DNA from 3 places in the Pseudomonas sp. ArH3a genome. Region 1 is predicted to be linked to each of the others. Evidence: riboswitches for the same ligand, from Rfam matches in the RefSeq annotation. Region 1 holds a riboswitch; each other region holds the start of a gene.
The links. A riboswitch is a leader RNA that binds a small molecule or an ion and turns the genes downstream of it on or off. The one in region 1 is predicted to bind cobalamin.
Positions count from the first base shown of each region.

Region 2: another riboswitch for cobalamin. It lies ahead of cobO (cob(I)yrinic acid a,c-diamide adenosyltransferase); the one in region 1 lies ahead of cobW (cobalamin biosynthesis protein CobW).
Region 3: another riboswitch for cobalamin. It lies ahead of K0P33_RS21610 (ABC transporter substrate-binding protein); the one in region 1 lies ahead of cobW (cobalamin biosynthesis protein CobW).

Region 1 covers NZ_CP080330.1:2,992,351-2,999,805, reverse strand. Annotated here, with positions in the region: gene K0P33_RS13790 (AAA family ATPase) at 1-671, opposite strand, end outside; gene cobN (cobaltochelatase subunit CobN) at 768-4,529, opposite strand; gene cobW (cobalamin biosynthesis protein CobW) at 4,533-5,600, opposite strand; cobalamin riboswitch at 5,693-5,893, opposite strand; gene K0P33_RS13775 (IS110 family transposase) at 6,733-7,455, opposite strand, start outside.
Region 2 covers NZ_CP080330.1:5,092,297-5,099,751, forward strand. Annotated here, with positions in the region: gene cbiB (adenosylcobinamide-phosphate synthase CbiB) at 1-807, opposite strand, end outside; gene bluB (5,6-dimethylbenzimidazole synthase) at 804-1,454, opposite strand; gene K0P33_RS23255 (cobyrinate a,c-diamide synthase) at 1,451-2,839, opposite strand; gene cobO (cob(I)yrinic acid a,c-diamide adenosyltransferase) at 2,836-3,447, opposite strand; cobalamin riboswitch at 3,526-3,774, opposite strand; gene K0P33_RS23265 (sorbosone dehydrogenase family protein) at 3,874-5,187, shown strand; gene K0P33_RS23270 (C40 family peptidase) at 5,335-5,874, opposite strand; gene K0P33_RS23275 (NlpC/P60 family protein) at 6,019-6,663, opposite strand; gene hda (DnaA regulatory inactivator Hda) at 6,877-7,455, opposite strand, start outside.
Region 3 covers NZ_CP080330.1:4,728,780-4,736,234, forward strand. Annotated here, with positions in the region: gene K0P33_RS21600 (ATPase domain-containing protein) at 1-1,255, opposite strand, end outside; gene K0P33_RS21605 (hypothetical protein) at 1,252-1,686, opposite strand; cobalamin riboswitch at 1,803-1,997, shown strand; gene K0P33_RS21610 (ABC transporter substrate-binding protein) at 2,114-3,124, shown strand; gene K0P33_RS21615 (iron ABC transporter permease) at 3,121-4,125, shown strand; gene K0P33_RS21620 (ABC transporter ATP-binding protein) at 4,122-4,886, shown strand; gene K0P33_RS21625 (GNAT family N-acetyltransferase) at 5,026-5,523, opposite strand; gene K0P33_RS21630 (hypothetical protein) at 5,520-5,744, opposite strand; gene K0P33_RS21635 (hypothetical protein) at 5,894-6,433, shown strand; gene K0P33_RS21640 (DUF6678 family protein) at 6,497-6,931, shown strand; gene K0P33_RS21645 (alpha/beta hydrolase) at 6,907-7,455, opposite strand, start outside.

The sequences.
Region 1 (7,455 bases):
TCATCCAGCTCAATGCCGTCGAGCTGTGCTCGCGCCTGGGTGCAGCGTTCACGCAAGGCGGCTTGCGGCTCGGCCCACTGCGTGCAGAACGCGGCGGGATCGCTGTCGAAATCCAGCCGGCGCCGGATGATTTTCCCGCGCTCGGTGGGCAGCGTTTGCCCGCTTAATGCCACGTTGAAACCGAAACGGTCGAGCAGCTGCGGGCGCAACTCCCCCTCCTCCGGGTTCATGGTGCCGATCAACACAAAACGTGCCGAGTGGCGATGGGAAATGCCATCGCGCTCGATCAGGTTGGTGCCGCTGGCGGCCACATCCAGCAGCAGGTCCACCAAGTGGTCGGGCAGCAAGTTGACTTCATCGACGTACAACACGCCGCCATCGGCCTTGGCCAGTACGCCGGGGGAAAACTGCGCACGGCCTTCGCCCAGTGCGGCGTCCAGGTCCAGGGTGCCGACCAGGCGTTCTTCGGTGGCGCCCAACGGCAAAGTGACGAACTGACCACTGGCGAGCAGGTCCGCCAGGCCACGTGCCAGGGTGGACTTGGCCATGCCGCGCGGGCCTTCGATCAGCACACCGCCGATTTTCGGGTCGATGGCGGTGAGGCACAGCGCCAGTTTCAGGTCGTCGGCGCCGACCACGGCGGACAGTGGGAAATGTGGAATATCAGTCATGCACGTTCTCGTTAAATTCTGCGGCACAGGTAATTTCCTGTGGGCGGCCTTGTTGTGGCTAGCCTGCTTGTTGTGGCTGCCGCTTGTTGTGGCGCGCTAGCTGCCTTCTTCTATGTCCAACAACAGGTTTTCCAACGCCTCGCGATAGGCGCCCGGCTCTTGCCACATGCCACGCTGCTGGGCTTCGAGCATGCGCTCGGTCATGTCGCGCAGGGCATCGGGGTTGTGCTGCTGCACAAAGGCCCGGGTGTCAGGATCGAGCAGGTACGCGTCAGCGAGCAAGGCGTATTGGTGATCATCGATCAGTGCGGTGGTGGCGTCGAACGCGAACAGGTTGTCCACGGTTGCGGCCATTTCGAACGCACCTTTATAGCCATGACGCTTCACGCCGTCGATCCACTTGGGGTTGGCGGCGCGGGAACGGATCACCCGGTTCAGCTCTTCCTTCAAGGTGCGGATCTTCGGCAAGTCGGGCTGGCTATGGTCGCCATGGTAGCTGGCGGCCTTATCGCCGCTCAGGGTTTCCACGGCGGCGAGCATACCGCCCTGGAATTGGTAATAGTCGTTGGAGTCGAGCAAGTCGTGCTCGCGGTTGTCCTGGTTTTGCAGGACCGCCTGCACCTGGCTCAGGCGCTGGGCGAACTGTTCGCGGGCAGCGGTGCCTTCATCGGAACCACCGTAGGCGTAGCCACCCCAGTTCAAGTAGACCTCGGCCAAGTCCTCGCGGCTCTGCCACAGACGACCGTCAATCGCGCCCTGCACGCCCGCGCCATACGCCCCCGGCTTGGCGCCAAAGATGCGCCAGCCGGCTTGTTTGGCTGCGGCTTCTGCGTCCAGGCCCGAGAGGCGCAAGGCCTCACGCTCACTGCGCACCTTGGCCGCCAGCGGGTTCATATCATCCGGTTCATCCAGGGCCGCCACCGCCTGCACCGCCGCATCGAACAGGCGGATCAGGTTGGCGAACGCGTCACGGAAGAACCCGGACACGCGCAGCGTCACGTCAACACGCGGGCGGTCGAGCAAACTGATCGGCAGGATCTCAAAGTCATCCACCCGCTGGCTGCCCGTGGCCCAGACCGGGCGCACGCCCATCAACGCCATGGCCTGGGCGATGTCGTCGCCGCCGGTGCGCATGGTGGCCGTGCCCCAGACCGACAGGCCGAGCTGACGCAAGTGATCGCCATGGTCTTGCAGGTGCCGTTCAAGGATCAGGTTGGCGGATTGGAAGCCAATGCGCCAGGCCGTGGTGGTGGGCAGGTTGCGCACGTCCACGGTAAAGAAATTGCGCCCGGTGGGCAGCACATCCAGGCGCCCGCGACTTGGCGCGCCGCTGGGGCCGGCCGGTACGAAAAGGCCGCTCAAAGCATCCAGCAAACCGCGCATTTCCGCCGGCCCGCACGCGTCCAGGCGTGGCGCGACGACGATGCGCAGGCTCTCAATGACCGACTTCACATCCTCCCAACCGGGCTCTTCAAGTTGCTCAAGCGGCCCTTCCAGCGCTTGCTCGATCAAACGCGCGGCATACAACTCCAGGCGCTCGCGGGTATCACCGGCGGTGCGCCAGCGCTGTTGATCGATTTGCTGCAACACCTCGGGGCGGCGCCCGGTCCAGGGCTCGGCCAGCGCACAATCAAGCGGGTCAAAACCCAGCTCGAAGGCCTTGGCCAATACGCGCAGCAAACTCGATTGCGGGCCACGGCCATCGCCGCGCGGGATGCGCAGCAAGGCCAGCAAGGTGTCGATGCGCAAGCGGCCTTCGGGCGACTCGCCAAAGATATGCAGGCCGTCGCGGATCTGCGACTCCTTCAAGTCGCACAGGTAGGTGTCCAGGCGCGGCAGCCAGACCGCCGCGTCGGCGTCGTTATCCAGCTCAAGTTCCTGGTCGATACGGGTCTCGCGCACCAGCTTGAGGATGTCTTTTTGCAGTTCGAGCGCGCGGCGCGGGTCGAGCAATTGCGCCTCATAATACTCGTCCGCCAACAGCTCAAGATTGCGCAGCGGGCCGTAGGTTTCGGCGCGGGTCAGCGGCGGCATCAAGTGGTCGATGATCACCGCCTGGGTGCGGCGCTTGGCCTGGGCGCCCTCACCCGGATCGTTGACGATAAACGGGTAAATGTTCGGCAGCGGCCCGAGCAGCGCATCAGGCCAGCAGTTTTCCGACAGCCCCACGCCTTTGCCCGGCAGCCATTCGAGGTTGCCGTGCTTGCCTACGTGGATCACGGCGTGGGCGCCGTAGGTGTGGCGCAACCAGAAGTAGAACGCCAGGTAGCCGTGAGGCGGCACCAGGTCCGGGTCGTGGTACACCGCGCTGTGGTCGACCTGATAACCGCGCGCCGGCTGGATGCCGACGAAGGTCAGGCCAAAACGCAGGCCGGCGATCATCAGGCGGCCGTCGCGGCACATCGGGTCGGTGTGGGGTGCGCCCCAGCGCTCCAGCACGGCTTGGCGATTGGCTTCGGGCAAGCGCTTGAACAGCGCCTCGTAATCATCCAGGCCCAGGCTTTGATGGCACGGGCGCAGGTCGAGGCTGTCGAGGTCGTTGGTCACGCCACCGAGCAATTCGTGGATCAGGGCGGTGCCGCTGTCGGGCAACTCACGGGGCAGCGGATAGCCTTCGGCTTGCAGCGCGCGCAGGATATTCAGCGCCGCCGCCGGCGTATCCAGACCCACGCCGTTGCCGATACGGCCGTCGCGGGTCGGGTAGTTGGCGAGGATCAGCGCGATGCGTTTATCCGCGTTCGGCACCCGCGCCAGTTCGACCCAACGGCGTGCCAGCTCAGCGACGAAATCCATGCGCTCGGGCGCGGCGCGGTAGCACACCACGTCGGACTGGCTGCGCTCGCTGCGCCAGGCCAGGTCCTTGAAGCTGATCGGGCGGCTGATAATGCGCCCGTCCAGCTCCGGCAAGGCGATGTGCATCGCCAAGTCGCGCGGGCCGAGGCCTTGTTCGCTGGCCTCCCAGCCGGGCTGGTTGTCCTGGGCGCAAATTGCCTGGATTACCGGGATATTGCGGCGAAACGGGCGCAAATGCGGCGCTTCGGGGCTGGATTGGGCAAACCCGGTGGTGTTCAGAATCACCGCCGCCTGCACTTCATCCAGCAAGTCCTCGACCACCGTCAGGCAGCCAGGCTCTTTCAAACTGGCCACCGCCATCGGCAACGGGTTAAGGCCCGCCGCCTGCAAGCGCTGGCAGAACACATCGATAAAACCGGTATTGGCCGCCTGCAGGTGCGAGCGGTAAAACAGTACCGCAGCCACGGGGAAATCCGGCTGCCAATCCGCCTGCCAATCATTCAGGCGTGCGTTGGCTATGTGCGGGTGATAAATCGCGGTGCGCGGCAAGGTTTGCGGCTCGGCCCAGGCGTAGTCGCGGCCCAGGTAGCGGCTTGCCAAACAGCGATAAAAATCCAAGGCATTGCCCAGCCCGCCCTGGCGCAGGAAGTGCCAGAGGCGATCACGATCGTCTACGCCTACGGTGCTGAGGCTGCTGAGTTCCGGGTCCGGGCGGTCATCGCCCGGCACCAGGATCAGTTGCACGCCGCGCTCGGCCAATTCCACCAGGCGCTCGATGCCGTAGCGCCAGTAACCGATGCCGCCGTGCAGCGAAATCAGGATGACCTTGGCGTGGCGCAGCACCTCATCGACGTACAGGTCGACCGAGGCGTGGTTTTGCACCTGCATCGGGTTGGCCAGGCGAACGCTTGGGTAGTCGTCGGGCAGCTGTTGAGCCGCTTCGGCCAACAACGCCAGGCTGGAATCACCGCTGCACAGGATCACCAGTTCAGCGGGGGTTTGGCCTAAGTCGGCAATATTGTCGTCGGAGACGAAACCACCGGGCTGGGTCCTGAGCAGGTGCATGGGTTAAACGCTGAGCGCTGCGCGCAGCTGCGCTTCGAGGCCCGCCGCGTCCAGTTCCTGACCGATCAGCACCAGGCGCGTGATGCGTGCTTCGTCGGCGCCCCAGGCACGGTCAAAGTGCTTGTCGAAACGCGTACCCACGCCCTGGATCAGCAGGCGCATCGGCTTGTTCGGGATCGCGGCGAAACCTTTGACGCGCAGGATGCCGTGCTGCACCACCAACTGAGTCAAGGCGTCGAGCAGCAACGCTTCGTCGGCTTGCGGCAGGTCGATGGAGATGGAGTCGAAGGCGTCGTGATCGTGGTCATGCTCGCCTTCATCGTCGTGGTGATGGTCGTGGTGGCTGTGGCGGCCGTCGATGTGTTCTTCGGAGCCGGCGCCCAGGCCGATCAGCACGTCCAGCGGCAGGCGACCGCTGCTGGCTTCGATGACCTTCACGGCGGGCGGCAGCTCTTCGGCGACTTCCAGGCGCACGCGGGCCAAGTCTTCAGGGCTGATCAGGTCGGCTTTGTTGAGGATCACCAGGTCAGCGCTGGCCAGTTGGTCGGCGAACAGCTCGTGCAGCGGCGATTCGTGATCCAGATTCGGGTCGAGTTTGCGCATGGCGTCGACCTGGTCCGGGAACGCCGCAAAAGTGCCAGCGGCCACGGCTGGGCTGTCGACCACGGTGATCACTGCGTCAACGGTGCAGGCACTGCGGATTTCCGGCCACTGGAAGGCTTGTACCAGCGGTTTTGGCAGGGCCAGGCCGGAGGTTTCGATGAGGATATGGTCGAGGTCGCCGCGACGGGCAACCAGTTCGCGCATCACCGGGAAGAACTCTTCCTGCACGGTGCAGCACAGGCAGCCGTTGGCCAGTTCGTACACGCGGCCGTTGGCTTCTTCTTCGGTGCAACCGATGGAACACTGCTTGAGAATTTCACCGTCGATGCCCAACTCACCGAACTCGTTGACGATCACGGCGATGCGACGGCCCTGGGCGTTGTCGAGCATGTGGCGTAGCAAGGTGGTTTTGCCCGAGCCGAGAAAGCCGGTAACGATGGTGACGGGGAGTTTGGCCAGTGTTTTCATCGGATGCCCTTTGGGGCGGGCATACGGGACGATAGGCCCTGCGACGGCGCGCAGCAGCGGATTTCGTCACCGGATCACCCCGCCCGGTTGAAGTAGAAAATCGGTTGCGAGGCAGGTCTCCTGGCTTGGGGCGTGCGGGTCTTGCGACCGGCGCTGGCTGCGCCTTCCCGCCGTATTGGCAGTGGCGTGGCAGTCAGCTAAACCCTTTACAGTTGCGGGGGCAGCCGCGGCTTGGACCGCGTTCCCTTCTTAGCTTCGGCGTGGGCCGAAGAACCTCGAAGGTGCAAGGCTACGCAGTGCGTGGGGGATGGTCAATGATGGGGTTGGGTTGGTTGGTTGGTTGGTTGGTGTACATATCCGTTCTTGCCGTAACGGCCACTAATGGTTCCGCTCTTACAGCGGCTCACTTTGGAAAAGCCCCAAAGTAAGCAAAGGGCTCTTGCCCCACCACTCGGCACCTCGCCTAGGCTCGGTGTGCCCTCACTCCGGCTTTGGAGCGGGGGCCGCCGCCATGGGCCATCCTTGGCCCATCGCGGCTAAACCGGCGTCCTGCCGGTTTACCCCCGCTCCAAAGCCTGCGTTCGGCCAGCGTGGTTAACGGGGCGCCTCAGATCAAGATCAAAAGCACGGCGGCCTAGTAGCCGACCTGAGTGGTTAGATCAAAAGCAAGCCGAGGCGGCCTGACAGCCGACCTGATCTTGGAAGATGAAACTCAATCAAATGTGGGAGCTGGCTTGCCTGCGATGGCATCGGCTGGTTATGCCTGACACACCGAGGTGCTTGCATCGCAGGCAAGCCAGCTCCCACAGAAAAGCAGAGCACTGCGGTGCTGGCAGCCAAGCCCGCTCCCACAGTTGGATCTCGGTACATCAGACAGAGAGTGTGCTGCTGTGCTTTTGCCCTGCTTTTGCTTCTACCACTCAGGTCGGCTACTAGGCCGCCGTGCTCTTGCTCTTGCTTTTGATCTTGATCTTGATCTTGATCTTGATCTGAGGCGCCCCGTTAACCACGATGGCCGAACGCAGGCTTGAATCCGTGGGTAACCCGGCAGGACGCCGGGTTAGCCGCGATGGGCCAAGGATGGCCCATCGCGGCGGCCCACGGATTCAAGCCGAAGCAACCGTGTCGAAATTCAAGCCATTTCAGCGAAATGCTTTTGATCGCGCACCATCGCATTCAAGATCGTCAGCAGCTTTCTCATGCATGCAACCAGCGCTACTTTCTTCGTCTTTCCTGCAGCAAGCAGATGGTTGTAGAACCTCTCGATCACCGGGTTATGGCTCTTCGAGGACAAGACGGCCATGTAAAGCACACTTCGAACCTCAGCTCGACCACCCCATATCCGTCTACGCCCTTTGTAGAGGCCGCTATCGCAGTTAAAAGGCGCCACACCAACCAAGGCAGCCACTTGTTTGCGATTAACCTTGCCCAGCTCCGGAACCATCGCCAGCAGCGAAAGTGCGAGCACGTTGCCAACACCAGCGACCTCGCGTAGCAAATCATAATTGGCCTTCCAGACCGGGGAAGCCTTGATGGCTTCGTGCAAGTCATCGTCTGTGCTTTTAAGCCGCTTTTGAAGCCAGGTGATATGTGCCTTGATGTCTCTTCGAAGTGCCTTGAATACCGCCTGCTTCAGCCGAGACTCCTCCGCCACGATCATGTCGATGAGTTGGCGGCGTCGAGTGAGTAGATCTGCCAGCTCACGAGTGTGTTCATCTGGCATCTCTCGAATCTCGGGTTTGACCGCCTGGGCAAACTCCGCAATCACCTGGGCATCCAGAGCATCGGTTTTAGCCAACCGACCGGTAGCTTTGGCGAAATCACGCACCTGGCGGGGGTTGACGACAACGACTGG
Region 2 (7,455 bases), 2.1 Mb from region 1:
CGGGCCTTCGCCCAGTTGCGGGCGCTGATGCAGCTCACCGTGATAAATCGCCGCGCCACCCAGTTCCACCCCCAATGCGCCCGCACCGGCGGCCATCACTGGCCCTGCGTTAGGGCTGTCCCACGTCGGGCCCTGGGTGCGCCAGCATTTGAGCGCCAGGCGGGTTTTGCCGAGTACGGCGTAGGTCAAAGCCACCAAGCGCGCGGGAATATAGTTGAGTACATCGTCGATCTTTGCCGCCGCCCAGCCGAAGCGCTCAAAGCGCTCGTTGCGATAGCCCCACATGGCGTCGAGGGTGTTGCTCAGGCGATAGAGCACCACGCCCGGCACGCCAGCGACGACAAACCAGAACAGTGCGGCGAACACCGCATCGCTGCCGTTCTCCAGCACCGATTCGGTGGCGGCACGCGCGACTTCGGTGCTGTCCAGTTCACTGGTCTGGCGGCTGACCAGGTAACTCACGCGCTTGCGCGCTTCATCCAGGTCATCACTGCGCAACGCCTGGGCGACCGGGATCACATGTTCGCCAAGGCTGCGCATGCCCAGCGCCAGGTACAACGCCAGAATCTCCAACGCCCAGCCGATATACGGCGCCCATGACAACGCGGTGGCCAGCAGGGTCAGCGGCACCACCGCGACAAACCACGCGGTCACGCCGTGGCTGCGCCAGCCGCGGCCACCGCTGTTGAAACGCTGCTCGATGCGCCCGGCGAAGTTGCCGAACGCCACCAGCGGATGCCAGCGCTTGGGCTCGCCCAGCAGCGCATCCAGCGCCACGGCAGCGACACACAGCAAGGCCACACTCATTGACTCACTCCCCACACATTCTCATACAACATGTCACTCAGCGGCCGTGGTTCGGTCCAGCCTTCGAGCTGCAACATCGGTGCCGGGTAGAACTCGGCGACCGGGCCCAGGCACAACACCGCCAGGGGTTTGGCACCGGGCGGCAAGCCCAGCAGGTCGGCCAGGGCTTGCGGTTCGAACAACGAGACCCAGCCCATGCCAAGGCCTTCGACACGAGCCGCCAGCCACAGATTCTGGATCGCGCAGGACAACGACGCCATGTCCATTTCCGGCAAGGTGCGACGGCCAAAGATATGGCGTTCGCGGTCATCCATCAGTGCCGCCACCAGCACTTCGGCGCAGTCGTGGATGCCTTCGACCTTGAGCTTCATGAATTCATCGGAGCGCTCGCCCAGCGCCTCGGCGGTGCGCACGCGCTCTTCTTCCACCAGTTGCTGAATCTGCCCGCGCAATGGGCGGTCGCTGATGCGGATAAACCGCCAGGGCTGCATCAAGCCGACGCTGGGCGCCTGGTGCGCGGCCTGGAGCAGGCGGTGCAGCAAGTCGGGGGCCACGCTGCCACCTGTGAAGTGGCGCATGTCGCGGCGTTCGGCGATGGCGCGGTAGACGGCGTCGCGTTCGGCTTGGGGGTAGGCGTTGTCAGTCATGGCCCTATCGCGGGCAAGCCCGCTCCCACATTTTGATTTGCGAACGCTGTCGATGTGGGAGCTGGCTTGCCTGCGATAGCACTCTCAAGGCTCGGCGCAAACAAAGCAGCCACCGCCGTAGGGTTGGAGGGAAAGTAAAAGTGCACGTAGGAAGCCGTCATCCGCCCCTGTCGGTAAACCGCCTCAGCACCGCGCCCGCCGTTAGGGCTAAGCCCACGAGCAATTGGCTGCCACTCAGTACTGGTCAGGGAATGGTGATAGGTGTGACCGCGCAGTACGCCTTCCGGCAACTCGACGCTTTGCAGGGCCAGGGCTGCGAGTTTCTTTTGCATCACCGCATCCCCTTGCAGCAGGCCGACCAGTTCGGCACGGGTGCCGTCGACATCGGTCAGCGAGTCCAGTAAATAAAGCATGCCGCCACATTCAGCGAGCATGGGTTTACCGGCGGCGTGATGGGCGCGGATCGCGTCGAGCATCGGGGTGTTTTCCGACAGCGCCTGGTGGTGCAATTCCGGGTAACCACCGGGCAAATAGAGGCTGTCGGCGTCAGGTAATTCGCTATCGTGAATCGGCGAGAAGAAGCACAACTCGGCGCCCATCGCCCGCAGCAGGTCGAGGCTGGCGCCATAGGTGAAGGCAAAGGCTTCGTCACGGGCGACAGCGATGCGCACGCCGGCCAGCAAGGGCTCGGCTTCGATCACTTCAGGCGCGGCGAAGGTCACCGGTGGCGGCAAGGCTACTTCGCAACTGCTGCCCAGGGCTTGGGCGGCGGCGTCCAGGCGCACGTCGAGGTCATTCAATTCGCTGGCTTGCACCAGACCCAGGTGGCGGCTGGGCAATTCGATCCCGGTTTCCCGCGACAGCGCGCCGTACCAGCGCAGGCCTTCGGTGAGGCTGCCTTCGAGCAATTGTGCATGGCGCAGGGTGCCGACGCGGTTGGCCAGCACGCCGGCGAACGGCAGGTCGGGCTGATAGCGCGCCAAGCCCAAGGCCAGCGCACCAAAGGTCTGGGCCATGGCGGTGCCGTCGATCACCCCGAGCACCGGCACGCCAAAGTGCCGCGCCAGGTCAGCGCTGGAGGGCGTGCCGTCGAACAGGCCCATCACGCCTTCGATCAGGATCAGGTCGGCTTCGCCCGCCGCCTCCCACAGCAAACGGCGACTTTCCTGCTCACCGACCATCCACATGTCCAATTGATACACCGGCGCACCGCTGGCGCGTTCGTGGATCATCGGGTCAAGAAAGTCCGGCCCGCATTTGAACACGCGCACCTTGCGCCCCAGGTTGCGGTGCAAACGCGCCAGCGCGGCGGTGACGGTGGTTTTGCCTTGGCCGGACGCCGGTGCGGCGATCAGGACGGCCGGGCAATGACGGGGCTGATTCAAAGTTCGACGCCCTTCTGTGCCTTGATACCGGCCTGGAACGCGTGCTTGAGCATGCCCATTTCGGTGACGGTGTCGCCCATTTCGATCAGCTCAGGCTTAGCGCCACGGCCGGTGACCACCACGTGCTGCATCGGCGGGCGGGCTTGCAGGTCGCTGAGTACCTGGTCCAGATCAAGGTAGCCGTGCTTGAGGGCGATGTTCAGTTCATCCAGCACCACAAGGCCGATGGAAGGGTCTTGCAGCAGTTCGCGGGAAACTGCCCAGGCGGCTTCGGCGGCGGCGATGTCGCGCTGGCGGTCCTGGGTTTCCCAGGTGAAGCCTTCGCCCATCACGTGAAAGCGCACTTGCTCGGGGAAGCGGCGGAAGAACAGTTCCTCACCGGTGCTGTTGCGCCCCTTGATGAACTGCACCACGCCGCACTGCATGCCGTGGCCCATGGCGCGGGCGAGCATGCCAAACGCCGAGCTGCTCTTGCCTTTGCCGTTGCCGGTCAATACCAGCAGCAAGCCGCATTCGCTCGGGGAATTGGCGATACGTTCATCGATCACGGCTTTTTTGCGCAGCATGCGCGCCAGGTGGCGTTCGTCGCGGTCGGGGGAATCGGTCATGACAGCTCTCCGTTGGGGCTGGACAAAAACGGCGGGCAGGAAAAAGAAATAACAGACAGCCAAGCATCGCCCACCGTGATGCTGTTGGATGTTTCAGGCCGGTCTCCGGACTCATGAGTGGCCTCCCTTTATAGAAAGCAGGCCAACGGTGCGCCTTCCCATATCACGTAGATACAGTGGCAAAAGGCACCGTTTTCACTCATTTACCGTTGCGGGGGCAGCGCCGGAATTGCGGCAGCACTGTGTAGAAGTGCGCTCACTCACCGGCTTCCCTGTTTCACTCTGTCGACCCACCGGTCACAGAGCACCTGGAACAAGCCGCGAAGGTTAGTGGGTTGGGGGTGGAGCGTCAATTAAAGCTGGCCTTGTACTGGAACGATCTGACCGGCAAACACCTCTACCCTTACAGGTATTAAGGAGAAAACCATGCATAAAACCAGACTCGCCCTACTGATCATGCTGGCAGGCACCCTCGCCGCCTGCGGTGAAAGCTCTACTCTGAAGGTCTCAGACGGCACCGGGCCCTCGCCTAAGCTGCCGGAGCCGAACAAAACCCTGATCCCCACCGTGAATATCGCCCCGGCGATTGGCTGGCCAGAGGGCGCGAAGCCGACAGCCGCAGCCGGTACTCAGGTCGCGGCATTTGCCGAAGGCCTGGACCACCCGCGCTGGCTGTATGTGTTGCCCAACGGTGATGTACTGGTGGCAGAAACCAACGCCCCGCCCAAGCCGGATGACTCCAAGGGCATTCGCGGCTGGGTGATGGAAAAGGTCATGGGCCGCGCCGGCGCCGGCGTGCCGAGCCCGAACCGCATCACGCTGCTGCGTGATGCCAACCACGACGGCGTCGCCGAAACGCGCACGGTGTTCCTGGAGAACCTCAACTCGCCGTTCGGCATGACCTTGGTCGGCAACGACTTGTATGTCGCCGACTCGGACAAGCTGTTGCGCTTTCCTTATCAGCCGGGCGAAACCGCAATCAAGGCCGCCGGCACCAAAGTGGTCGACTTGCCCGGCGGTAGCATTAACCACCACTGGACGAAAAACGTGGTGGCCAGCAAGGACGGCAGCAAGTTGTATGTGAGTGTCGGCTCCAACAGCAACGTCGGCGAGAACGGCTTGGCGGCGGAAGAAGGTCGCGCGGCGATCTGGGAAGTCGACCGCGCCACCGGCCAGCACCGCATTTTTGCCTCCGGCTTGCGTAACCCCAACGGCATGGCTTGGGAACCGCAGAGTGGCAAGCTGTGGACGGCGGTGAATGAACGCGATGAAATCGGCAGCGACCTGGTGCCGGACTACATCACTTCGGTCAAGGACGGCGCGTTTTATGGCTGGCCGTTCAGTTACTACGGGCAGCATGTGGATATACGCGTTTCACCGCAGAATCTGGACCTGGTCGCCAAGGCCATCGCCCCGGACTATGCGGTGGGCCCGCACACTGCGTCTTTAGGCCTGACCTTCGCTGAGGGCAGCAAACTCCCGGCGCAGTTCAGCAACGGCGCGTTTATCGGCCAGCATGGTTCGTGGAACCGCAAGCCGCACAGTGGCTACAAGGTAATTTTCGTGCCGTTTGAGGGTGGTCAGCCTAAAGGGCAGCCGGTGGATGTGCTGACGGGGTTCCTCAACAGTGATGAAAAAGCCATGGGCCGGCCGGTGGGCGTGGTAATTGATCAGCAGGGGGATTTGCTGGTGGCCGATGATGTGGGGAATAAGGTGTGGCGGGTGTCGGCGGCTAAGTAAGACGCCATAAAACCAATGTGGGAGCGGGCTTTTTTTGGGGGTTGGCTTGCCTGCGATGGCATCAACTCGGTTTAACGATAAGACCGAGGTGCCTGCATCGCGGGCAAGCCCGGCTCCCACAAAAGCACTGCTCCCACATTTTGATTTCTAGGGGTTGCGCGCCAGATTCGCAGGCAATACACGCTTGGCGCTCAAATAAGCATTCTGCCAATAGGCCTTGGACAGGGTATCGAGCTTCACCGTACCGCCGGTTTGCGGTGCATGTACGAATCGCCCTTCGCCCACGTAGATACCCGCGTGGCTTACCTGTGAGCCGCCGCCGGTCGCGAAGAAGATCAGGTCACCGGTCTGCAGGTTGTTTTCGCTCACATCCTGGGCACGCATCACGATCAATTCACGGGTGGTGCGCGGCAGGCTGATGCCCGCAGCGTCACGGTAGACAAACCCGATCAAGCCGCTGCAATCAAACCCGGAGTCCGGCGTATTACCGCCCCAACGATAAGGCGTGCCGACCAGGCCCAGCGCACGGAAGAGCACGTCTTCGGCTGCCGGCGAGAAATTTTGCGTGGAGTAGTTGAACACCGGCTTAGGCTTGACCGCTACAGGGGCGGGCGGCGGTGGTCGGCTTGCGCAGGCGCTGAGAAGCGCGGCGCACACCAGAAGAATGAGGCGGGCTGAGGTCGACATGGGCAGAACAATCCTGGTCTGGATGCGGCTTTCGCTGCCGAGCGCTGAAAACCAGAACGCGCAAGCAAAGCTCGCGCGAACGGATTACAACAATGTCCAGGGATTCTAGCGCTTACACGTCAAACTTCAAGTATCACTTTAACTTTACTTACTAGCGGTAACCGTAGTCGGGGCCATGGCGAGTGCACGCTTGGCTTCGATGAAGGTTTTGCTCCAGTAGCTGTCACCCAGGTTGTCGACTCGAACACCGCCACTGCGACGGCTGCTGGAGTGGATAAACTGGTTATCGCCCAAGTAGATACCGGCATGGCTCACACGACCACGGCCAGCCGTACTAAAGAAAAGCAGATCACCGGGCTTGAGGTTCTTGCGTGCGACCAACGGTGCATCCACGTTGATCATTTCGCGCGTGGAGCGAGGCAGATTCATGCCCGCTTCTTCACGGAACAGATAGCCGATGAAGCCGCTGCAGTCGAAACCGGCTTCGGAGGTGCCGCCGAAACGGTAACGGGTACCGATCAGGGACATGCCGCGTTCGAGGATGCTGTCGGCCAGAACTGGAAGCTGGTAAGGCTTGCTGCCGGCGAAGGCGGCGAGTTCTTTCTCAGTTGCCTGCTCTTCTTTATAGAGAGCTTCCTGATAGACAGTGGAAGACTGCGCTGCAACGAATTTTGCCTGAGACTGTTGTGCTGGTTTTTGCTGCTCAGCCACGTTTTGAGTGTGGGTGGCGCAACCAAACAACAGGGTAACGAGTGCGAGAGGCACGAGGGGTGCGAAGCGATTTAGCATGGGCACGACCGTGGCTGATGTGTAAAGAAGCCGAGACTATGCCCTCTATCACATCGATTTGCAAATTCAATCGTGATCTATGTGACTTCTTGTTTGGACTATGACATCTAAGCCCTTAATACCCTATACGCGCCTTTTGCGTGGCCAAAGCGGCCCAAACGCAGGTTTTCTGGCGCCTGAAATTTGCCGAAAGCCCCGTAATACAAGGGCTGGCTACCAGCCGAGGGTTTCCTTGAGGAAAGGAATGGTGAGCTTGCGCTGAGCCTGCAAAGAGGCCTGATCGAGTTGTTCGAGCAAATCGAACAACGCGCTCATGCTGCGGGTGCCACGGGTGAGGATAAAGTGCCCGACCTCATCGGTGAGGTGCAAGCCGCGACGGGATGCGCGCAATTGCAAGGCGCGCAGTTTGTCTTCGTCGGACAGCGGGCGCATTTGGAAGATCAGCGCCAGGGTCAGGCGCGACTTGAGGTCGGCCAGCTTCACTGGCAGCTCACGTGGCGAGGTGGACGCGGCGATCAACAGGCGCCGGCCGCTGTCACGCAAGCGATTGAACAGGTGAAACAGCGCCTCTTCCCAATCCGCCTTACCGGCAATCGCCTGAAGATCATCCAGGCACACCAACTCGTATTGCTCCAGGTGGTCGAAGATCCCGATACCCCGGTCCATCAACTCAGCCAATGGCAGGTACACCGCCGGCTCACCCATTTGCTCGAAGCGCAGGCACGCGGCCTGCAACAGGTGGGTACGCCCCACGCCGTGCTTGCCCCACAGGTAGATCAGGCTTTCAGTCCA
Region 3 (7,455 bases), 1.7 Mb from region 1:
CGTCGGTCAGGAACGCGGTGCCGTAAGGGCTGAAACGCAGGTCGGTGTAGCGGTCTTCCAGCTCCGAGGTCATCAATACACTGACCCCCACAGCGGTCAGCGCAGTCACCATGCGTGACAGCGACTCGCGAAAGTCCGCGCGAAAGGTCGGCGCCAGCGCCAGTTCAAAGCCCGACAGCGAGTCGATGACGACGCGGGTGGCGTTCAAACGGCTGATTTCGCCGAGCAGCAATTGCACGATTTCGTCGATGGACAGGTCCGGCGAGCGGCTGTCCACCAAACCAATCTTGTCGCGCTTGATCAACTCGGCCAATTTAGGGTTTTGCGAATGGTTGGGCCGTTGCTCAAACACCGCAATCACCCCGGTTTCGCCGTTGCGCGCGCCTTCGGCCAGGAAGGTCGCCGCCAGGATGCTCTTGCCCGAGCCTGATGGCCCGGCCACCAACAGCGAATACCCGCGAGGCAGGCCGCCACCGAGCATCTCATCGAGTGCCGGCACGCCCATTTTCAGGCGGGTGATCGGGAACGTCGATGGCGCGTCAACTGCGCGATTGATAGCAGCCGGCGGGAACACCTTGACGCCCGAAGTGGCAATACGGAAGGTGTGCAGCCCCGGCAAGGTCGGTTGGCCACGCATCTTCATAATTTCCATCTTGCGCACCATCGAGTTGCGCTCGACGCTCTGGCGCAGCCAGATCAGGCCGTCGGCCACGGTGAAAATCGGGTTGGTGTCGGTTTCGGTGAAGTATTCCCCGATCAGGAAGGTCGTCGCCTGCCACGTGGTCATCAACATGCCCAGTTGCTGGATGAACTGCGGCAGGTTGTTGTTCGGGTTGTGCTGGGTCTGGCTGGCCAGCACCACGGAGCGAAACGAGTCAACAAACACCAGCGACGGCGAATGCGCCTCGACCTCGCTGACAATGCGCCGCAACACTTCGTCCAGGTCGCCGGCCAAGGTGTCGTCGGCCAGATTGATGTAGCGAATCGACTGGTTGATCGCTTCGCTGTCGAAAAAATCGAACTGCTGCTGATAACGCAGCATCTTCAGCGGCGGCTCCCCGAGGACGGTAAAGAACAGCGCTGGGCGCTCTGGTGTGGCCAGGGCAAACATCATCTGGTGCGCCAGGGTGGTTTTGCCACACCCAGGAGGGCCTGCGATCAAGTTGAACGAAAACTCCGGCAGGCCTCCGCCCAGGACCTCGTCCAGTCCTGGCACACCCGTGGCCAGACGGTTGATAGTCACTTTGGTGCTCATGGCGAAATTTCCTGCGAAGAGGTGTCGCTCGAAGAAGGCTTCCACACGTCAACCAGCAGACGTGCGGTGAGTGAAGGCCCGATCAGCGTGGTCAGAAGCTCGTAGAGGGTTGTCAGCAACACCTCACCGAAAAACAGCGCATCGGTTTCGTTCTGCTCGACGAGTACGGATTTGAGGGCAATCAGGTCCATCGCGGCCGGCACGCTGTCATAGGTGCCGGCCAGGCGTGGACGGGGCGAGACGCACAGATGGAAGCTGCGGCGGTACAGCGCGGCGACGCCTTGCTGGCCGATAATGGGCGCCAGTGCTGCGCCCATATCCTGCAAAATGGAAACAATCGCCGTGGCGATGCTTGCAGTGTCAGCGTGCGGACCAACACGGTGCGCCAGAGAAGCTACGATCCGGCGGCTCTCTTCGCTATGCGTGGGCATGTCTGACTAATATCTGATGAACAGAGACTGATGGTACACCCTATGCCAAGGGATAGAGACCCCAGTGGCTGCAACAGGCCAATTGCGCGGATCAGGCTCCCCCTCGTTGCCATGATCGACTACCATACCGCGCCGGTTCCCAAACGGGACTAATAGGGAATTCGAAGCGCAGCCCATCGCGCCAATCGAAACTGCCCCCGCAACTGTAGGTGCTGAGCCTGCTCCACATCGCCACTGGGCATTGCCCGGGAAGGCCGGAGCGAGGCGACGACGCATCAGTCAGGAGACCTGCCGGCCCAGCTACATCACTGACCGGCGGGGTGTCCGGGAAGGCCATCCGTGCCCTGCAAAACCTGCAGCGTCCGTGGGTGTATTTCCGAGCCGTACCTCCCCTGTTGTCACGTACGGTTCTCCCGGAGATTGCCCCATGCTGCCACGCGTTACCGCCCTGATCACCGGCCTCGCCTTCTGTGGCCTGGCCCACGCCACACCGACTGCTTACCCGCTGACGGTGCAGAACTGCGGCAGCACCCTCACCTTTCAGCAAGCGCCCGCGCGCAGCGTGACCATCGGCCAGGCCGCCACCGAGATGCTCTATGCCTTGGGCGTCGCCGACACCGTGGTTGGCACTTCACTGTGGTTCAACAGCGTATTGCCGCAATTCAAGGCTCAGAACGACAACATCGAGCGCCTGGCCGACAACGAGCCGAGCTTCGAAGCGGTGATCGCCAAGCGCCCGCAACTGGTGGCCGCAGAGCTGGAATGGGTGGTCGGCCCGCAGGGCGTGGTCGGCACCCGCGAGCAATTCCACGAATTGAAAATCCCCACTTACCTGCTGCCCTCCGACTGCGAAGGCAAGGACAACCTCGTCGGCGCCGACGGCACGCGGCTGGAGCCGTTTCGCATCGACACTGTCTATAAGAGCATCAGCCAACTGGCCGAGATCTTCGACGTACAAGCGCGCGGCCAGCAGTTGAACGACGCACTCAAGGCGCGCCTGGCCAAGTCCGTCGCCACAGCCCAAGGCAAAGGCCTCAAGCAGGCCAGCGCGCTGGTATGGTTCTCCAGCGCCGAAATGGCCAGCGACCCGTACGTGGCTGGTCACAAGGGCATTCCCGAATTCATGCTGCAAACCCTCGGTCTGCGCAACGTCGTACAGTCTGATGAAGAGTGGCCAGCCGTCGGCTGGGAAACCCTCGCCAAGGCCAACCCGACCTTCCTGGTGATCGCCCGCATGGACCGCCGCCGCTACCCGGCCGACGACCATGAAAAGAAACTCGCCTTCCTGCGCAGCGACCCCGTCACGCGCAACATGGACGCGGTGAAAAACAACCGCATCATCATTATTGACGCCCTGGCGCTGCAAGCCAGCATTCGCATGTTCGACGGCCTGGAACAACTGGCCGGCGCCATCGACGGCTACGACCTGCACAAATGATCCGCTCCCTACTCGCCCTGACACTGCTGTTGCTCGCCGTACTCGCCGGCGTGGCCATCGGCGAAACCGCTATCGAGCCGCAGGTGGTGTTGCAAGTACTCGCCAATAAACTGCTGGCCGCCGGCTACGTGCTGGACCCGATCGACGAAGGCGTGGTGTGGAACTACCGCCTGACCCGCACCCTGGTCGCCGCCGCGTGCGGTGCGGGGTTGGCCACCTGCGGGGTGATCTTGCAATCGTTGCTGCGTAACCCACTGGCCGACCCTTACTTGCTGGGCATCAGCGCCGGCGCCTCGACCGGCGCGGTCTTGGTGGCACTGATCGGCGTGGGCGGCGGGCTGATTTCACTCTCGGCAGGTGCCTTTGTCGGGGCGATGGCGGCGTTCGCACTGGTGATTTTGCTGGCGCGCGCCAGCGGTTCTTCCAGCGGCACCGGCCAGATCATCCTCGCGGGCATCGCCGGCTCGCAGCTGTTCAATGCCCTCACCGCGTTCCTGATCACCAAGTCGGCCAGCTCCGAACAGGCGCGCGGCATTCTGTTCTGGCTGCTGGGCAACCTCAGCGGCGTGCGCTGGCCGTCGGTGTGGCTGGCGGTGCCGGTGGCGGTCGCAGGCTTGGCGGTATGCCTGTGGCACCGCCGCGCGCTGGATGCGTTCACTTTCGGCACCGACTCGGCAGCGTCGCTGGGCATTCCAGTGCGCCGCGTGCAGTTTGTACTGGTGGGCTGCGCGGCGCTGGTGACGGCGGTGATGGTGTCGCTGGTCGGCTCTATCGGCTTTGTCGGGCTGGTGATCCCCCACGCGGTGCGCCTGCTGGTCGGCACCGGGCATTCGCGGTTGCTGCCGGCCAGCGCCTTGGGCGGCGCGTTGTTTTTGATTGCCGCCGATGTGCTGTCGCGCACCTTGATCAAGGGCCAGGTGATTCCGGTCGGCGTGGTCACGGCATTGGTCGGCGCGCCGGTGTTTGCGTTGATCCTGATCGGCCGGAGGAATGCGCGATGACGGTACTCAGTTGCACGGGCCTGGGTTTTAAGGTGCGCGACGCCGAGTTACTGCGTGATGTTCACCTGGACGTGGCCTTAGGCGAAACCCTCGGCATCGTCGGCCCAAACGGCTCCGGCAAATCCACCCTGCTCAAACTGCTGGCCGGGTTACGCACGCCTGGCAGCGGCGAAGTGCGCCTGGGCGGCCAACGCCTGGGCGACCTGTCCCGGCGCGCCATTGCACGACAGCTGGCGGTGGTGGAACAACAGGCCGACACCGACGACGCCATCCGCGTGTTCGACGCCGTGGCGTTGGGCCGCACGCCCTGGCTGTCGGCGCTGAGCCCGTGGGCCGGCGCAGACGACGCCATCGTCAACCAGGCCCTGCATGACGTGGACGCCACCCACCTGAGCCACCGCGCCTGGCGCAGCCTCTCCGGCGGCGAACGCCAACGCGTGCACATCGCCCGCGCCCTGGCGCAACGCCCGCAGATTCTGCTGCTGGATGAGCCGACCAATCACTTGGATATCCAGCATCAACTGGCGATCTTGAAAGGCGTGCAGGCGCTGCCGGTGACCACCCTGATTGCGCTGCATGACCTGAACCAGGCGCTCACGTGTGATCGGCTGGCGGTGCTGGATCGCGGGCGGTTGGTGGCACTGGGCAAGCCGTTGGAAGTGCTGACGCCGCAGCGTTTGCAAGACACGTTTGGCGTGCAGGCGCATTACCTGACAGACCCGTTTGATGGGGCGCAGATCTTGCGGCTGCGCTCGAACTGATGAGCTAACAGCGGACCTCAAAACAACACAATTGAACTGTGGGAGCTGGCTTGCCGGCGATAGCGGTGGATCAGTGCCATATCCTTAGCTGACACACCGCCACCGCCGGCAAGCCAGCTCCCACATCAGGTCTTCGGCGCTATAGATACCGCTGCATATGCGTCGTCTGCCACACCGGATCGGCTTCGACATCGACAATCTCAAACCCCTGCCGCAGCCAAAAATCAATCGCCCCAGGAAGAAACGGATGGGTATGCAGGTAAACCACCTCCACTCCATCCGCCCGCGCCTTGGCCTCCAGTGCGCGGTATAACTCGCCTGCCAGACCAGAACGGCGAAACGCTGGAAGTACGAACAGGCGCACCACCTCCACCGTCTTGAGGCCTTGGTAATCCAACTGCGGAAAACGGCCGTCGTAGGGCAAGTAGCCAATGGCTGCGACGATCTGGCCCTCGGCGCGAGCGATCAGGAACTGGCCGTCGCCTTGAAGGTAGGTCGCTTCAAACCGTGCCAGGTCGTCCGGCATTCCCGTGGCGCTGAGCTTGGGGAAAAGCTCGGCGCGGGCCTCCAGCACGAAGGCCAGCACCGCAGTACTGTCCGCGGCAGTGACTGCCTGGAGGACGGGCCGTTGGTTCATAAAACCTTGATCTGGGTGATCCCCACCACCTCTGCCTGCTCCAGAATCTCCTCGGGCGTCGCATCCGCAGGCGGCAGGATCAGTCCATTCTCCGCATCGCCAAAATGCAATTGCAACACATGCATCGCCGCCTCATGCAATGGTAGTTCAGGCTGTTTGAGTTCAAACACGTGGGTGCGGGGCTCGTCGTTGAACAGGTAGTTCAGGGTGTATTCGCGCATGGTGGCATCCTTGTGAGGGGAGAGAAGCAGCTGCTTATCCTGACTTATTGATCAGGTTTTAAGTTCAACTACTTCACAAATCCGTCAGCGGGCAAGCCAATGTTTAGTCTAATGTACCGTTCCATGCCATTCGCAGAAAAGGCCCCCCTATGGTTAACCGTCATACCCGCTCTCGCGAGAGAATCGGCCAAGACCTAAGCCATGCACGCTTGCTGGTCGGCCAACGGCTTCGCGAGCTTTCGCATGACCAGTATTACTTCAACGATGAGAAAAGCGTCGACGACATAGGTTCGCTCGAGTGGCGATGCGACGACCTTGCGCACGTTACGATGTACCTGCTAAGCGATGGCGAAAGTGTCGGGGCGGATCTATCTGCGCTGGAAATAGCTGAGGCCTTTGAGCTTGATGACGCGAGCAGTTGCTCGTGGCGTAGGGAAAACCTGTTTGCCAGCTTATCCGTGCCGTCTCTGGTGGGTAAGGTCATCACCGAGGTTCACGGGGTTATCGATGTAGCAAGGGACCAGACAGCCTCGCTTGTTGGGTTCAACATCACCTTTGAGACGGGTGATTACCTGACCTATCTGAATCAGGGTGACGATGCAGCCGTACTGATCAACGAACCGCCAAAGTGCCTAGTTGGTATGGAAACCAGATGGGTGACTTCATTCGACGCCAGGCAGCACGACTAATGCCCTGCGGCGGCTGGGCGCTAAGATAGCCGCCCCGATGCACAGGGGCCAAAAGGGCTGAATATGCACGAACTGCCAATGGCAGACGCAGGCCAGAATGATAAAAAACGCAAGCAAATACAGGCCGCTGTCGCGGCAAGAAACCTGGCAAGCGCGGCTAACAACACCAAGTGGAATGAACTGATTAACCACTTTCGCCAGCTTGAGGGGTGGCGGCCATCCTTTCGATCCAAATCCGTCACAGGCTATATTTCGGGCTGGGATACCGAGTGGTTTTACCACCTGCCGTTTCCATTTGCTTACGTCGAGTGGTTCGATATCGGCCTGCGGAGCATTGCACCCGCCAAGGGAATGCTGCGCCCGGACACGCTCATTGACCACACGGAAGAAATATCCCAGGCCGTTGCACACATCGGGTTCGAGTTTGAAGTTCGGGCTGACGTACTCAGAATTTGGGGCTACCTGCCAAAATCCTACGAAGACTTTCCACCTGTGTAGCGGCCATTGATCTGTTGAGTGATCCACGCCCTGCTGTAGACCAGCACACTATTTGCCAGCGCCACCGGAAAATGAATAAACCCATGGGCAGCTTCCGGCAGCAAGTGCGCCTCAACCTGCGCCACCGCCCCCCACCGCTCTGCCAGCAACAGCGTGTCATCCTTCAGCGGGTCCAGCTCGCCGACAAACATCAACGCCGGCGGCAACCCCGTAAAGTCGCCATACAACGGTGACAACGGCGGCTGCCGCCTTTGCTCATCACTCAACCCCGGCGTGAGCATACGCAAGGCCTCGACCATCCCCGGGCCATCCAGTAATAACGTGTCCGGCCCGGCTGCGCGTACGCTCGGCGTGCCGGTCAAATCATAAACCCCGTAATACAACACCGCCCCGCTCACCCGCGCGAGCAACTGCGGCCATTGCTTGAGCGCCAGCAACGTCGTCGCCGCCAGATGGCCGCCCGCTGATTCACCAACAATGATCACCGGCAGGTCGGCAAACTCAGGACAGTCGCCCAACAGCCA